3 regions of the Paraburkholderia unamae genome follow, and region 1 is predicted to be linked to each of the others. Evidence: riboswitches for the same ligand, from Rfam matches in the RefSeq annotation. Region 1 holds a riboswitch; each other region holds the start of a gene.

Region 1 (5,341 bases):
ACGCTCGCGGGCAACAACAGCTATACGGGCGGCTCGCAGGTGGGCGGCGGCGTGCTCGCGGCCGCATCGGCCACGGCCTTCGGCAAGGGTGACGTGTACGTGGGCAGCGGCGGCAGCGTGAGCGTGGCGACGAGCGCGCCGTTGACGGTCACGGGCAAATACACGCAGCTCGACAACACGACGCTCGAACTCGACCTCGACGGCAACGGCGGCGGACGCCTGCGCGTGGGCGGCCAGCTCACGGTGGCGGGCGGCACGCTGCACGTGAAGTTCGTGAACGGCTACACGCCGAAGGCCGGCGACACGATCGACGTGATCGACGGCAGCGGCGCGTCGGTGAAGTTCGCAACGGTCACGGTGGACGGCTTCAAGGCGACGCCCGTGTATTCCTCGACCGGCGTTGCCATCAAGCTCTCTGCATCGTAATGCCTTGAGCGACGAGTGACCGGATGGCGCGCCGCCTCAATGCCGCACGGGCGGCGCGCCGAACACCGCGCTCACGATCACCGAGCACAGCACCGCGTCGGCCTCGTTCGCGCGCGCCTCGTTCGTCTCGTAGTCGCGCGAAGCGGGCGGCGTGTCGGCAAGCCGCCCCTGCTCGGCGGCGCTCGCCATCCATGCCTGCGCGATGTCCTGAAGCGCGCGCCAGTCGCTCTCGACGAGCCGCGCCACCACGATGCGCCCCACTTCCTCATACACATCCCAGCAGTCGTCGCTGCCGGCTTCGAGTTCGCCCAGCAGCCGCGTCACGGCTTCGTTGTCCACGGTTCTCATGTCATGCACCCATGCGGTTCGCGCGGCGGACCGGCGCGGCAGGTTGGCTGATCGCGCCGCATCAGAAGTGGTGCCGCACACCGGCCGCCACGAGCAGCTGGTTGCGCCCGCCCGACGCGTCGCAGGTGTTGATCATCGCGAGCGCCCCTGACGACGCGCGCTGATACACCGCCTCGCTATACACGTCGGTGCGCTTCGAAAGCTGATAGACGGCCTGCACCGCGCCTTGATGCCAGTGCGCCGCATTGGCCGAGGAAGCCCCGGTGTACGCGTACATGCCCGCCAGCGAAAGAGCGGGCGTGGCCTGCCACACGGCGTTGACTTCGTAGTTGCTGAACGCGCCGGATGGCAGCGGCCCACCGCCTTCGGCCTCGCTCATGCCCGAGCGGATCGAGCGCGACCACGCCGCGCCCAGCGTGACATCGCCGAGCACATAGCTCATGCCCGCGCCGATCATGTCTTCGCGCTGCACCGCGACTTCGGTCGGCACGAGCCCCGCGCCCGGCAGCACCGACGTGTCGTACGCGCCCAGCGGCGACTCGCCGCGCCCGTCGAGATGCATCCACGCCACACCCGCATTGAACGGCCCGCCGTCGAAATGGGCGCCGAAGCCGTAGGCGCGGTTTTGCGCAAAGCGCCCCGCCGTGTTCGAGAACGCATACATCGCCCCGGCGCTGAAGCCGCCATAGGTTGCGCTCGCAACCTTCACGGCGTTCGAGGCGAGCCACGAGTTGTTGGCGTTGTCGTTGTCGAACGGATGCGCGAAGGTGGTGCCGCCCGTGCCGCCGGTGAGCACGTAGGGCGCGAAATAGTCGTGCATCGTGTCGTACTGGCGGCCGAGCGTGAGCGCGCCGAAGCGCTCCGACGCGAGGCCCACGTAGAACGGGTGGTCGTCGACGGACTCGCCGCTCGTGACCGAGAAGCCGCGTTCGAGGCGAAAGACCGCGGCATTGCCGCCGCCCAGGTCTTCCTTGCCTTGCAGGCCCCAGAAACTGCCGTCGATCAGGCCCGAGCCCGCGCGATATTGCGCGCGGCCGCCCACGTCGCTCACGTAGGCGACGCTCGCGTCGATCTCGCCATACAGCGTCATTTCCTGCGCCGACGCGCCGGTGCTTGCGAATGCCAGTACCGTCCCGCCGAGGACGGTGAAGGGAGTTTTATTCATGGCGGAGTCCGCTCTTTTTCGTTGTGGGGAGGGGTACGGACGAGCGTTGTCAGCCCTCGCTCTGCGCGGCGAGGTGTCTGAAACGTCGTAATCCGGCTCGCTATGACAGGGCGGACCCGCGCCCCGCAGCGTGCGGTTTTTGGCCGCGTGCGGCGCCAGGCGGTCGCGGCCGGGCTGCCCGGTCGCTCGGTGAGATGGGGGTGTGCATGAACGGCTCCTCGGGTTACGCGCCCTGGTTTGCGTCGTGGAAAGAACGTAGCGAGGTCTGACTTCTGGCGCGTTGCCGCGTGCCAGTCACAGTGGCGCGACCGTGCCGGATTCCCACCGGCTTCCCTGCTGCGTTCCGCTCGTGTTGCACTTTCCGCGACCGGGACGAGGCCCGCCGCGCGAAAAGCAATTGAAAGCATAGCGGAAGTCGTGGCGCAGGCCAAACCGGGCATTTTCGCCACACCCCGCGCACGAATGGTTGACGCGCCGAATACGCGGCCATTACCCTTGCGCGCTGATGGTTCCCGGCGACGGGATCAAAAGGGAACGCAGTGTGAGACTGCGGCTGCCCCCGCAACTGTGAACGGCGAGTCCATGCCAGAGCAGGCCACTGGGAAACCGGGAAGGCCGGCAGCGGACGTCGACCCGCAAGCCAGGAGACCTGCCATCAGCCGAGTCCAGCAGCCGCAGCGGGCGGGGTGCCCCAATGCGCAAGCGCCGCCCATCCAGGTGGGCGGTCGCCCGTTGCACGGACAGCCCGTATTCAGGAGCTGTTTCCAGCCACCGCCTCATGAAGTTCCGCCATCTCGTTCTCACGTCCGCCGTGCTGGCCTGCGCATGGCAAGCCGCGCATGCGGCCGGCGCATCGTCCGCGCCAACCCGGCAGCCCGACGACGACGCCACGCTGCCCAACATTCTCGTGACGGGCGACACGCAGCATTTGCCGCAGTCGTTCGACCAGCGTTACGCGAGCACCCAGGTCCTCACGCGCGAAGACCTGGAGCGCGTCTCCCCCATCGACCCGAGCATCGCGCAGGCGCTCACCGCGCTGCCGGGCGTGAGCGTCTCGCAAAGCGGCGGCCCGGGCGCTTACTCGGCCGTGAGCATTCGCGGCTCGTCGGCAAGCCAGGTGGCGGTGTTCATCGACGGCATCCGCGTGGGCTCCTCCACCACGGGCACGGCCGAGTGGGCCGACCTGCCGACCAGCGCGTTCGACCGCGTGGAAGTGATCTCCGGCCCCGCCGCCGCCTCGTTCGGCGCGGACGCCGTGGGCGGCGTTGTGCAGCTTTTCACGCGCCACGCGTCGAATCAGCCGAACCAGACCACGGTGTCGTTCGGCGGCGGCTCGAACAAGACCTTCGACACGCAGTTGCGCACCTCCGGCACGATCCCCTCCACCGGCCCGCTTGCGGCGCTCAGCGGCCTTACCTACTCGCTAGGCCTCCACGACTACAACACGGCCGGGATCGACGCGACACAGCCGTGGGCCTACGGCCACGAAAACGGCCGCAACCCGTATCACGCGCAGAACCTGGACGCGCGCCTCGGCTACGCGCACGACAACTGGTCGATTTCGACCTTCGCGCTGTACCACCGCTCCGATCTCTCCTACGACAACCTCGGCGGCAACGACCGGCAGCGCGACAACCAGCTCACGACGGGCCTGGCGTTCCATCTCGACATCACGCCGACCACGCAGTTCGACCAGTCCGTGGGCTACGCGACCGATCGTCAGTTCCTCTATTCGAACGACCCGACGATTCCCACCGACGAGATCGACTCGACGCGCTTTTCCACCTCCACGTCGATCACGCACCAGGAAACCGGGCACACGCTGTTCGGCCAGCCGCTCAGCGGCGAGACCAAGCTCGCCTACGACTACACGCGCGAACTGGCGTTCCTGCCCGTGGACATTCCGAACGGCGTGCCCGCGCGCAACGACTCCGCCGTCTCGCTGCATCAGTCGACCACGCTCGGGCCGCTCACGCTGTTTCTCGCGGGCCGCCACGAGGTCGTGCAGGGGCAGTCGGTCAACACGGGCAACGTCGCGCTCGCATGGGCGATCACGCCGGTCTACACGGCGCGCGTGTCGTACGGCAACGCGTTCCGCCTGCCGACGTTCAACGACCTGTATTACCCCGGCTACTCGAATCCGAACCTGCAACCCGAGCGCAGCGACTCGGTGGAAGCCGCGCTCGACGCCGCCACGTCGTACGGCACGTTCACGGCGGCCGTGTACGACACGCGCGTGCACGACCTCATCACCTACGACTCGCAGACCTTCCTGCCCGTGAACGTGGGCCGCGCGCATATTCAGGGCATCGACCTCTCGTACAAAGGCACGCTCGGCCAGTACACGCCGGTGAGCCTCTCGGTCGGCATCCTGAATCCGCAGGACGTGAGCGATCAGACCTGGCTCAATCGCCGCCCGCGCCAAACGGCGAGCCTGAGCGTGGACCACACGTGGGACGAGTTCCACCTGCACGCGCTGAGCACCGGCTTTTCGCTGCTGTACAACGGCTCGACCTTCGACGACCAGCAGAACACGATCTATCTGCCGTCGTGGACGACGCTCAGCCTGCGCGCGTCGTACCAGGTCAACGCGCATCTCTCGCTCTCGGCCACGCTCGCCAACGTGTTCAACCGGCAGTATGTGACCGCGTACGGCTATAGCACGCTCGGGCGCACCGCGTTCGGCAAGCTCAGCTATACGTTCTGACGCCTGGCCTGCGAGCGGGTGAACGGGCCACGACGGCCCGCCCGCTCGGCTCTAGCCTTCGCGCTTGGGCCGCCGCACCGCGCGAATCTTGCCGGTATTGCCGCCGCCGCAGAAAAACTGCTCGCCGCCATCGGACTCCAGCCCCGAAACGGCCGTGCCGGGCGGCATGTCGAGTTGCTCCAGCACTTCGCCCGTGTCCGGGTCGATGTGCCGCAAGTCGCTTTCGTCGCCTTCCCACGTGCCGTGCCACAACTCGCCGTCCACCCACGTCACGCCCGTGACGAAGCGGCTCGATTCGAGCGTGCGCAGAATCGCGCCCGTCTGCGGATCGACCTGATGGATCTTGCGCTCGCGGTACACGCCGACCCAGAGCGTGCCGTCCGCCCACGCGAGCCCCGAGTCGCCACCGCCGCCGGGCGCGGGAATCGTGGCGAGCACGCGGCCGGTTTCGGGTTCGATCTTGTGGATGCGGTCTTCGGAAATCTGGAACAGATGCCGGCCGTCGAAGGCCGTGCCCGCGTGCGCCGCGATCTCGATCGAGCCCAGTTGCCGCCCGCTCACGGGATCGAGCGAGGCGATCCGCTCGCCCACGGCGAACCACACCTGCTTGCCGTCGTAGGTGACGCCGCCCACCTGCTCGACACCCGGATAAGGGCCGTACTCGCGAACAATCTCGGCCGTCGTTCGTTTCATGA
Region 2 (5,341 bases), on a different contig from region 1:
GCGAGTCGATCACGCCGAGCACTTCGTCGAGCGGCAGATATTCGTATTTGAGCACCGTGTTGAGTTCGTCGAGGATCACCATCGTGTAGTCGCCGCTCTCGATCATGCGCTTCGCTTCGTCCCAGCCCTTGCGCGCGGTGGCGATGTCGGCGTCGCGATTCTGCGTGTTCCAGGTGTAGCCATCGCCCATCGTCACGAAATCGCAGTGCGCGACGCTGCCGAGAAAGTCGCGCTCGGCCGTGTGCAGCGCCCCCTTGATGAACTGCACCACGCCGAGCTTCATGCCGTGGCCGAGCATGCGCACGGCCATGCCGAACGCCGCCGTGCTCTTGCCCTTGCCGTTGCCGGTGTTGACGATCAGCAGGCCTTTTTCGAGCGTCGCGGCGGCCTGTTTTTTCTCGTGGCCCTCGCGGCGGCGTTGCGTCATGCGTTGGTGCGATTCGGAATCGGTTTTCATCGTCGGGTGTCGGGAATCGGGTTTCGTGATGAGGTTGAGGCTGAATTTTCAGGGCGATTTCGCCGTGTCTTGTGCCGGGCGCGTGGTCTCGACCGCAATCGCGACCGCGACTGTCACGCCTTCGAGCGCGAGCTTGCCGCGCACGAGCGGACCGCCGCTCGCCGCGAGCCGGGCGCAGGGTTCGCATACGCCTTGCACGCCGAATTGCGCTTGCGCCGCGGCGGAAGGTGGCGCAAGCGTCGGCGTCGCCGCGATCTGCTCGCGCGTGTTCGTGCGCAGCGGCAGCGCATGGGCCGCGCAGAACGCGCGCAACGCGGGTTCGTCGGCCTTCGCGTCGAGCGTGGCCACGGCCGTTACGCGTTCGAGCGGCCACGCGCCGAGTGCGGCGCACACGGCCGCTTCAACTTGCGCGAGCGTCACGCCGCGCTTGCAGCCGATGCCCAGCACGAGCGGCGGCGCGCTTTGCGCGGTCTCGAATGAAGGGCGAATGTGGGCAAGATTCACGGCGGGCGCGTCGATCCTGGGCGTGACCGGAGAGGTAAAACCATCGTGGCCCGGCGTTGGCCGGATGCGCGCTACGATAGCACACGCCTTTGCGGCTTCCCACGCCTTCCTTGACGCGCAAGCAAGCCACGCCTACACTCGCACGCACTCTGGTGCTCGCGCGCGCGATTCATTCTGCGTGCGCAGTTAAACGGGAATCAGGGAGCCATCCCGCCTGGGGCATGGCCAACCTGAACTGCACCCGCAACGGTACAACGAGCGCGGCGTTCGCACGAACGCTGCAAGCCGCTTCCATGCTTCAAGCAGTCCACGCCACTGTGCGAGCCGGCCGCAAGGCCGCCCGCGCGGGAAGGCGAAGCGGCGTTTCGTCAGTCCGGATACCGGCCAGATACGTGGGATTCGCGGTGCGGGGATGCGGTGCCGGGTCCGTGATTTTCATGCGTCAGCCGGGCGTGGCCCGTGGCGCGTCTCTGGTCGTTCGTCCCCGGCAGGTTGAATCGTTGCGCTACTTTGCGTCAGGGCGCAGCAACGCACGCGTGTGCTCGCGCGCACGACACCCGCACGAACGGCCAGCGCGACGCACCGCGCCCATCACCCGGCATGGCGCCAAAAGGAGCACCTCATGCAAATGCGCAAGATTCCGGTCACGATCGTGACGGGCTTTCTCGGCAGCGGCAAAACCACGCTGCTGCGCCACATTCTCCAGCACGCGGGCGGCCTGCGCGTCGCGGTCATCGTCAACGAATTCGGCGAACTCGGTATCGACGGCGAGATCCTGCGCGGCTGCGGCATTGGCTGCGACGAGAACGGCAACGAAACGGAAGGCCAGCTCTACGAACTCGCGAACGGTTGCCTGTGCTGCACCGTGCAGGAAGAGTTCTTCCCGGTGATGGAAAAACTGCTCGAGCGCCGCGGCGAGATCGATCACGTGCTGATCGAAACCTCGGGTCTCGCGCTGCCCAAGCCGCTCGTGCAGGCGTTCAACTGGCCGTCGATCCGCAACGCGTTCACCGTCGATGCGGTCGTGACCGTGGTGGACGGCCCCGCCGCCGCGAGCGGCCAGTTCGCCGAAAACCCGCAGGCCGTGGACGCGCAACGCCGCGCCGATCCGAATCTCGATCATGAGTCGCCGCTGCACGAGCTGTTCGAAGACCAGCTTTCGGCCGCCGATCTCGTCATCCTCAACAAGACCGACCTGCTGGACGAAGCGGGCCAGGACGCGCTCATCGCAGAGCTGCGCGAAGAACTGCCGCAGCAGGTGAAGATCGTGCGCGCGCAGCACGGCAAGCTCGACCTGCATACGCTGCTCGGGCTCGAAGCGGCTTCGGAGGAGAGCATTCATCTGCGCCACGACCATCACGGTTCCGCCGACGATCCCGATCATCACCATGACGAGTTCGATTCGGTGGTGGTGTCGGGCGCGGCGCTTTCGCGCGAGACCGTGATCGAGGCGCTGCAACAACTCGTCGACGCGCACACGATCTATCGCGTGAAGGGTTTCGCGGCGTTGCCGGGCGCGCCGATGCGTCTCGTGATTCAAGGCGTGGGCCGCCGTTTCGACAGCTATTTCGATCGCCGCTGGAACGCGCAGGAAAGCGCAGCGCAGCCGCTCGCGAGCCGCTTCGTGCTGATTGGCGAAGACCTCGACGGCGTGGCGCTGCAAGCCGCATTCGACGCGGCATTGGCGAGCGTGCAGACCGCCGGCGCGAAGTGAAACGCTGAGCAAGACAAGGCCGCAACATGCATCTGCTGCGCACCACGCCGGGTGGTTTCGTCGACGACACCCAGGGCGTTATCCGCATCGACCAGCAGCCCGCCGAGATCGTCGTGCTGAGTTCGGCGGACACGACGCTCGCCTTGCTCGCGAGCGTCGTGCCGCGCCTGCCCGAAGGCTTCCCGAGCGTGCGGCTCGCGAACGTCACGTATCTGCGCCAGCCCGCGTCGGTGGACTTCTACGTCGACGACGTGTTGCAGCACGCGCGCGTGGTGGTGGTCGATCATCTGGGCGGCGAGACCTACTGGCCTTATGGCATCGAGCAGGTGGTGTCGCTTGCGCAGCGTCGTGGGCAACTGCTCGCCATGTTTTCCGGCGACTTGCAGGAAGATCCCAACCTCATCGCCAAGAGCCGTGCAGAGCCGGAGTTTTGCCGTCTGTTGTGGCGCTACCTGCGCGAAGGCGGCGCGGCGAACGCCGAATCGTTTTTGCGCGCGCTCGCGTGGCGCACGTTCGGGTGGGGCAGCGAGCCCGCGCCGCCTGTCGTGCTGCCGGCCGCCGCGCTCTACTGCCCGCAGCGCGACGTCGCGACCATCGACGAATGGCGCGCGCGCTGGCAACCCGGCGCGCCCGTGGTCGCGCTGCTGTTTTACAAGGCGCATTTGCAGGCCGCGAACACGGCCGCGTTCGACGCGCTCATCGACGCGCTGCTCGCGCGCGGCATGAACCCGCTGCCGCTTGCGATCACCTCGCTCAAGGACGCCTTGAGCCGCGACGTGCTCGATCAACTCGCGGCCGAGCACGACGTTGCGCTCGTGCTCAACACCACGGCGTTTGCCGCTTCGTCGCTGGACGACCCCGAGCCGCTCGCGCTCGCGGGCGACGCGCCCGTGCTCCAGGTGATCCTGAGCGGCGGCAATCGCGAAGACTGGGTGAACGACAATCACGGGCTGAATTCGCGCGACATCGCCATGCATATCGCGCTGCCCGAGGTGGACGGCCGCGTGATCACGCGCGCGATCAGCTTCAAGGGGCTCGCGTATCACTGCAAGCACACGCAGGTCGACGTCGTGCGCTATCAGCCCGATGTCGAGCGCGTGGCGTTCGTTGCCGAACTCGCGCGCCGCTGGTGCCGCTTGCGCGGCCTGCCGAACGAAGAGAAGAAGCTCGCGCTCGTGCTCGCGAACTATCCGATGAGCGAAGGGCGCATCGGCAATGGCGTGGGGCTCGACACGCCGGCTTCGGTGGTCGGCATCTTGCGCATGCTGCGCGACGAAGGCTATCGCGTGAGCGACGTGCCCGAAGACAGCGACGCGCTCATGCGCATGCTCACGCAGGGCGTGACGAACGATCCCGACACGCGCGCGCTGCGTCCCGCGTGGCAGAGCCTTTCTCTCGACGACTACCGCGCGCGCTTCTCGCAACTCCCGGCGCAGGCGCAAAACGCGCTGATCGCGCGCTGGGGTGCTCCGGAAGACGACCCCACTGTGCGGCGCGGACGCTTCATGATCGCGGGCTGGCGTTGCGGCCAGGTGTTCGTCGGCATCCAGCCTTCGCGCTCGCGCGGCGACGACACCTACGCGAACTATCACGACGCCGAACTGGTGCCGCCGCACGCGTACCTCGCGTTTTACTTCTGGCTGCGCGAGACGTTCGGCATCGACGCCATCGCGCACGTGGGCAAGCACGGCAATCTGGAATGGCTGCCTGGCAAGAGCGTGGCGCTCGCCGACACCTGCTGGCCCGACATGGCGCTCGGGCCGTTGCCGCACCTGTATCCGTTCATCGTCAACGATCCCGGCGAGGGCAGCCAGGCCAAGCGCCGCGCCCAGGCCGTGATCGTCGATCACCTGATGCCGCCGCTCACGCGCGCCGAGAATTACGGCCCGCTGCAAGACCTGGAGCGGCAAGTCGATGAGTATTACGAAGCATTGATGGTGGACCCGCGCCGCTCGAAGCTGCTGCGCAAGACCATCCTCGCGACCATCGTCGAGCATCGCTTGCACGAGGAACTGAGCATCGCCGCGCCACAGGATCAGGCGGGCGAGGACGAACTGCTCACGCGCGCCGACGCCTACCTGTGCGAATTGAAGGAAGCGCAGATCCGCGACGGGCTGCATACCTTCGGCATCTCGCCGCAGGGCCGCCAACGCCGCGACACGCTGCTCGCGCTCGGACGTTATGCCTGCGCGGACGGGCAGGGTGCGAACGCGGGCCTTATCGACGCGCTTGCGCGCGACATGCGCATCGATCATCTGCTCGATCCGGCCACGGTGGATTGGTCTGCACTGTGGACTGGCGCGCGTCCGCCGTTGCTTGCGAGCGTGAGCGACGCGCCCTGGCGTCACGCGGGCGACACGCGCGAACGGCTCGAAGCGCTCGCGGCGACGCTGATAGACGGCCTGTGTGAAGGCACGCCGCACAGCGACACGGCCGCCGCGCTGCCGCACGCGGCCAAGGTGCTCGCACGCCTGCGCGACGACGTGCTGCCGCGGCTCGACGCATGTGGCAGCGAGGAAATGCGCCAGTTGCGCCGCGGCTTCGAAGGCCGCTTCGTGCCGCCGGGCCCGAGCGGCTCGCCTTCGCGCGGCCGGCCCGACGTGCTGCCCACGGGCCGCAACTTCTATTCGGTCGATACGCGCGCGGTGCCCACGCAGGCCGCGTGG
Region 3 (5,341 bases), on a different contig from region 1:
AGACGTGGCGTCGCTGCTGGCCATGGACCGCACCACGCTCACCGCCGCGCTCAAGCCGCTGGAGCGGCGCGGCCTGGTGGTGATCGAGCAGGACCCGGAGGACAAGCGCAGCCGCCTCCTGAGCCTCACGCCCGAGGGGCATCAACTGCTCAACGAGGCGTTTCCTTTGTGGCAGCAAACGCACGAGGCAATCGAACAACCGTTTGCCGAAGGCGAGGTCGACAAGCTGCGCGCGCACTTGCGCGCGCTTTCCTGAAACCTAGCGCTTCGACGCCCCATACAGTGTCGAATCGGCGAACCCTTCGGCCGCAAGCACGCGCCCGACGAGAATGAGCGCCGTGCGTTCGATATCGGTGGCCTGCACTTTTTGCGCGATGTCCGCGAGCGTGCCGGTCACGCGTTCCTCGTCGGGCCAGCTCGCGCGATAGATCACCGCAACCGGGCAATCTTCGCCATAGTGCGGCAGCAATTCCTCGACAATGCGCGCGATGTGGCGCACGCCAAGGTGAATGGCGAGCGTCGCCTTGTGGCGCGCGAGATCGCCAAGCTGCTCGCCTTCGGGCATCGACGTTTTCGTGGCGTAGCGCGTGAGAATCAGCGTCTGCGAGATGCCGGGCAACGTGAGTTCGCTGCCGAGCGCGGCGGCGCAAGCGGCGGTCGCGGTCACGCCGGGCACGACTTCATAAGGAATGCTGAGCATGCGCAAGCGCCGGATCTGCTCGCCGATCGCGCCATAGAGCGAGGGGTCGCCCGAATGCACGCGTGCGACGTCCAGCCCCTGTGCATGCGCGTCTTCGAGCAAGGCGACGATCTCGTCGAGCGTGAGCGGCGCGGTGTCCACCACCTTGTGCGCGCGGTGGCCTTCGAGCACGGCGGGCGGCACGAGCGACCCCGCATAGAGGATGACCGGGCAACTGCGCACGAGGCGCTGGCCCTTCACGGTGATCAGCTCGGGGTCGCCCGGACCCGCGCCGATGAAGAAAACTGTCATGCGTTGAAACTCCGCTGAGTGTAGTGCGCGAGCGCCTCGAGCGCGGCTTGCGCCGAGGCGAATTCGCGTTGCGCGTCCGGCAATGTCGGCCGCCGCATCATCACCACGGGCAGACCCATTTCGCGCGCGACCGCGAGCTTCGCTTCCGTGGCCGCCCCACCGCTGTTCTTGCTGACCACGACGTCGATGCGCGCCCCGGTGAAAAGCGTGCGCTCGCCTTCGGGCGTAAACGGCCCGCGTGCATCGATCACGCGTGCGCGGGCGTGGCCGGGGTGGGCGTCGAGGCAACGGATCGTCCAGTGCTGCGACTCGGGCACCTCGTCCAGATGCGCGAGCGGCTCGCGACCGAGCGTGAAAAGCGGCCGCGCGAACGGCGCGAGCGCTTCGGTCACGCCCGCCCAGCCGCTCACCATGCGCCAGTTGTCGCCGGCCTGCGGTTGCCAGGGCGCGCGGCGCAACGCCCAGTACGGCACGTTTGCCGCTTCGCAGGCGCGCGACGCGTTGGCGCTGATTTGCGCGGCATACGGATGCGTGGCGTCGAAAACGAGCGCGATGTGCTCGTCCGCGAGAAAGCGCGTGAGCCCTTCCGCGCCGCCGAAACCGCCCACGCGCACCGTGCAGGCGAGGTCGGCGGGCACGCGGCCGAGGCCCGCGAGCGAGTAGACATGCGCAGGGCCGAGCGTGCGCGCGATCGTCAGCGCGTCGCCAGTGCCGCCCAGCAGCAGGATGCGCGCCGTCATGGCTTGACGGCCTCGTAGAGCGTGACGGGCAGCGCCTGGCGCCACGTGTCGAAGCCCCCCAGCGGCTGCGCTTCGCCGATACCGATGCGCGTGAGCGTGCCGCCATGCTGCGCACGCCACGCCACGAGCGCCGCTTCGCTTTGCAGCGTCACCGCGTTCGCGACGAGCCGGCCGCCCGGCGCGAGCGCCGCCCAGCACGCGTCGAGCACGCCCGGCGCGGTCACGCCGCCGCCGATGAACACGGCGTCGGGCGTGGCGAGGCCCGCGAGCGCATCGGGCGCGCGGCCCGCCACGAGTTGCAGGCCCGGCACGCCGAGCGCCGCGCGATTGTGCTCGATGAAACGCTGGCGCTGCGCATGCGCCTCGATCGCGATCGCGCGGCAGGCCGCATGCGAACGCATCCACTCGATGCCGATCGAGCCGCTGCCCGCGCCCACGTCCCACAGCAGCGCGCCGGGCGTAGGTGCGAGGCGCGCGAGCGTGAGCGCGCGCACGTCGCGCTTCGTGAGCTGGCCGTCATGGCGGTAGGCGTCGTCGGGCAGACCTGGCGTGAGCGTCCAGCCGTGCGTGTGCGCCGGGGCTTCGCTCGTACATTCGAACGCGACCAGATTGAGCGCGGCGGCTTCTTCGACGTGCCACGCGTCGGCGCGGCCGTCGATGCGGCGCTCGCACGCGCCGCCCAGATGCTCGAACACGGCGAGGCGCGTCGCGCCAAAGCCCGCCTCGCTCAGCAACGCGGCGAGCGCCGCAGGCGTGCGCCCGTCCGAGCTCAAGGCGAGCACGCGCGAGCGGGTGTACAGATGGCGGCGCAGCGCGTCGAGCGGACGGCCGACGAGCGAGACCGTCGCCGTGTCCTGCAACGCCCAGCCAAGGCGCGCCGCCGCAAGCGAAAGCGACGAAGGCGCGGGCAGCACGCGCATTTCACCGGGCGTCACGTGGCGCGCGAGCGTCGCGCCCACGCCGAACAGCATGGGGTCGCCGCTCGCGAGCACGCACACGGGCAGATTCGATTCGCGATGCGCGAGCAGCGCCTCGACGCTGAACGGCTGCGGCCACGGTTCGCGCCGCGCGCGCACGCGCGACGGCAGCATCGCGAGATGACGCGCGCCGCCCGTCACCACGGCCGCGTCGAAAAGCGCGCGCCGGGCGTCGCGCACGAGCCCCGCGTAACCCTCGTCGCCGATTCCCACCACCGTCAGCCATGCCTGCCTGCCCTGCATTCGTTCTCCGTCGTTGCTCATCGCTCTGCGACATCTCGCGCGCACGCCCCTTTGCCGGGCGGAGCGCGCCTGAAAACGGGCATAATACCGTGTCCGCCGGCGCCGTTAAGGCAACTTTGCGTGAGACCGGAGCCAAGCGCCGAAGCGCTGACTCCGGGCCGCAAAAAAAGGGAACACAGCACGCTGTGGCCGCCCCCGCGACTGTAAGCAGCGAGACCGCATCCACCCGCGCCACTGGTTTTACCGGGAAGGCCGATGCGGCCCACGACCTGCGAGCCAGGAGACCTGCCGGCCGAACTGTTCGCACGAACCCATATCGGGCGGGGTGTACCGATATAGCGGCCGTTTTCCCGCTTGCCACGCGGGTTGCGCGCCGCACGTGCCATGCTTACCCGATATTCCCTTGACACACGAATCAACGCCCGACTCGCCCCTTGCCATGCTGGCCGCGCTCCGCCCATCGGCGTGCCCGGGGCTCGTGCGCGTGGTCGCGGCGCGTGACGGCGGTCTGTGCCGCATCCGTCTGGCCGGCGGCGTGCTGCACGCTGCCCAGGCGCGCGCGCTGGCCGACGCCGCGCTGGCGCACGCGAGCGGCGTGCTCGAACTGACGAACCGCGCCAACATGCAGATTCGCGGCGTGCGCGCGGGCGAAGAAGCGGCGTTGAGCGCCGCGCTGATCGGCGCGGGTCTGGGCCCGGCCGGCGTGGACGCGACGAGCGCGATCGAACGCGCCTGTGCCGCCGACGAATTGCGCAACGTGATGCTGAGCCCGTTGGCGGGCCTCGACCCCGCCGCCTGCGACACGACAACGCTCGCCGCCGCGCTCATCGACATGATGCAACGCGAGGCGCGTTTTGCTGCGCTTTCGCCGAAGTTCGCGCTGCTGATCGACGGCGGCGAGCGCATGGCGATGCGGGAGCATCCGCACGACATCTGGCTCGCCGCGCAACGGCATGGCGCGACGCTGCGATTCGCGGCGGGCCTGGCCGGCTGCCCCACCGAAGCGCCGATTGGCGTGCTCGCCGCCGACGATGTGTGCGGCTCGATACGCGCGTTGCTGCATGCGTTCCTCGATCTCGCCGGCGCGGACATCACGCGCATGCGCGGCGTGCTGGTCGCGCACGGACTCGAAGCGCTGCTGCACCGCGCACAGCAGCACGGCAAATTCTCGCTGATGCGCGACGACGCCGCGCTGCGAACCTGGCGGCGCGACGCGAGCGACGCCGACCTACGCCTCGGCGCGCACGCGCTGCACGCCGACGGCAGCGGCTACGTGGGTGCGCAGCCCGCGCTCGGCCGCCTCGACGCCGCGACCCTGCACGCGCTCGCCGCCCTCGCTGAAGCAGCGGGCGACGCGACGCTGCGCATCACGCCGTGGCAAAGCCTGCTGCTGCCCAACGTGGCGGCGCGCGCAATGCCCGCCGTGCTCGAACACCTGCGCGTGCTCGGCCTCATTGGCACGCGCGCCGCGCCGCTGGCGCGCCTCATCGCGTGCACGGGCTCGACGGGCTGCGCGAAAAGCCGCGCGGACACGAAGGCCGACGCGCAGCGTCTCGCGGCCCTCCTGCCCGCCGACGCCGAAGCCCACCTGAGCGGTTGCGAGCGCTCCTGCGCGGCCGCGCATCGCGCGCCGTTCACGCTGCTCGCGCAGGCGCCCGAGCACTACGACCTCTACCGGCGCGACGACGCTGCACCCGGCTTCGGCCAACTCGTCGCGCCCAACCTGACCATCGAAGCCGCCGCGCAGGCCATTGCGCGGCGGCCCCGGAGCACCCCCGATGTCTGATTACATCCGCGACGGCCAGGCGATCTATCGCGAGTCGTTCGCGACGATACGCGCCGAAGCCGACCTCTCGCACATTCCCGCCGACCTCGAAAAACTCGCCGTGCGCGTGATCCACGCGTGCGGCATGGTGGACGTCGCCGCCGATCTCGCGTTTTCCGCCGGAGCGGGCGCGGCGGGCCGCCAAGCCCTCGCGCAAGGCGCGCCGATTCTCTGCGACGCGAAAATGGTCGCCTTCGGTGTCACGCGCGCGCGTTTGCCCGCGAACAACGCGGTGATCTGCACGCTCGACGACCCTGCCGTGCCCGAACTCGCGCGCGAGATCGGCAACACGCGCTCGGCCGCCGCGCTCGAACTATGGCGGCCGCATCTCGCGGGCAGCGTGGTTGCGATCGGCAACGCGCCCACCGCGCTCTTTTATCTGCTCGACATGATCGCGGCCGGCGCGCCGCGCCCCGCGCTCATTCTCGGCTTTCCCGTGGGCTTCGTGGGCGCGGCCGAGTCCAAGGCACAGCTTGCGGCCGAGCGCCACGGCGTGCCGTTCGTGGTCGTGCACGGCCGCCGCGGCGGCAGCGCGATGGCCGCCGCCGCCGTCAACGCACTCGCT

The links. Region 1 has a riboswitch for cobalamin ahead of C7402_RS29695 (TonB-dependent receptor domain-containing protein). Riboswitches for the same ligand answer to the same signal wherever they lie in the genome.
Region 2: it holds a riboswitch for cobalamin, as region 1 does, so the genes downstream of both, cobW (cobalamin biosynthesis protein CobW) here and C7402_RS29695 (TonB-dependent receptor domain-containing protein) in region 1, are expected to answer to the same signal.
Region 3: it holds a riboswitch for cobalamin, as region 1 does, so the genes downstream of both, cobG (precorrin-3B synthase) here and C7402_RS29695 (TonB-dependent receptor domain-containing protein) in region 1, are expected to answer to the same signal.

Annotation. Positions count from the first base shown of each region.
Region 1 covers NZ_QEOB01000016.1:34,817-40,157, forward strand. Annotated here, with positions in the region: gene C7402_RS29680 (acid phosphatase) at 1-426, shown strand, start outside; gene C7402_RS29685 (hypothetical protein) at 463-774, opposite strand; gene C7402_RS29690 (porin) at 836-1,939, opposite strand; adenosylcobalamin (AdoCbl) riboswitch at 2,191-2,283, opposite strand; cobalamin riboswitch at 2,429-2,610, shown strand; gene C7402_RS29695 (TonB-dependent receptor domain-containing protein) at 2,718-4,646, shown strand; gene C7402_RS29700 (Vgb family protein) at 4,698-5,339, opposite strand.
Region 2 covers NZ_QEOB01000005.1:117,266-122,606, forward strand. Annotated here, with positions in the region: gene cobO (cob(I)yrinic acid a,c-diamide adenosyltransferase) at 1-457, opposite strand, end outside; gene C7402_RS12235 (cobalamin biosynthesis protein) at 506-961, opposite strand; cobalamin riboswitch at 1,095-1,363, shown strand; gene cobW (cobalamin biosynthesis protein CobW) at 1,584-2,675, shown strand; gene cobN (cobaltochelatase subunit CobN) at 2,702-5,341, shown strand, end outside.
Region 3 covers NZ_QEOB01000005.1:130,652-135,992, reverse strand. Annotated here, with positions in the region: gene C7402_RS12305 (MarR family winged helix-turn-helix transcriptional regulator) at 1-256, shown strand, start outside; gene cobM (precorrin-4 C(11)-methyltransferase) at 260-991, opposite strand; gene C7402_RS12295 (cobalt-precorrin-6A reductase) at 988-1,731, opposite strand; gene cbiE (precorrin-6y C5,15-methyltransferase (decarboxylating) subunit CbiE) at 1,728-2,951, opposite strand; cobalamin riboswitch at 3,062-3,258, shown strand; gene cobG (precorrin-3B synthase) at 3,391-4,737, shown strand; gene C7402_RS12280 (precorrin-8X methylmutase) at 4,730-5,341, shown strand, end outside.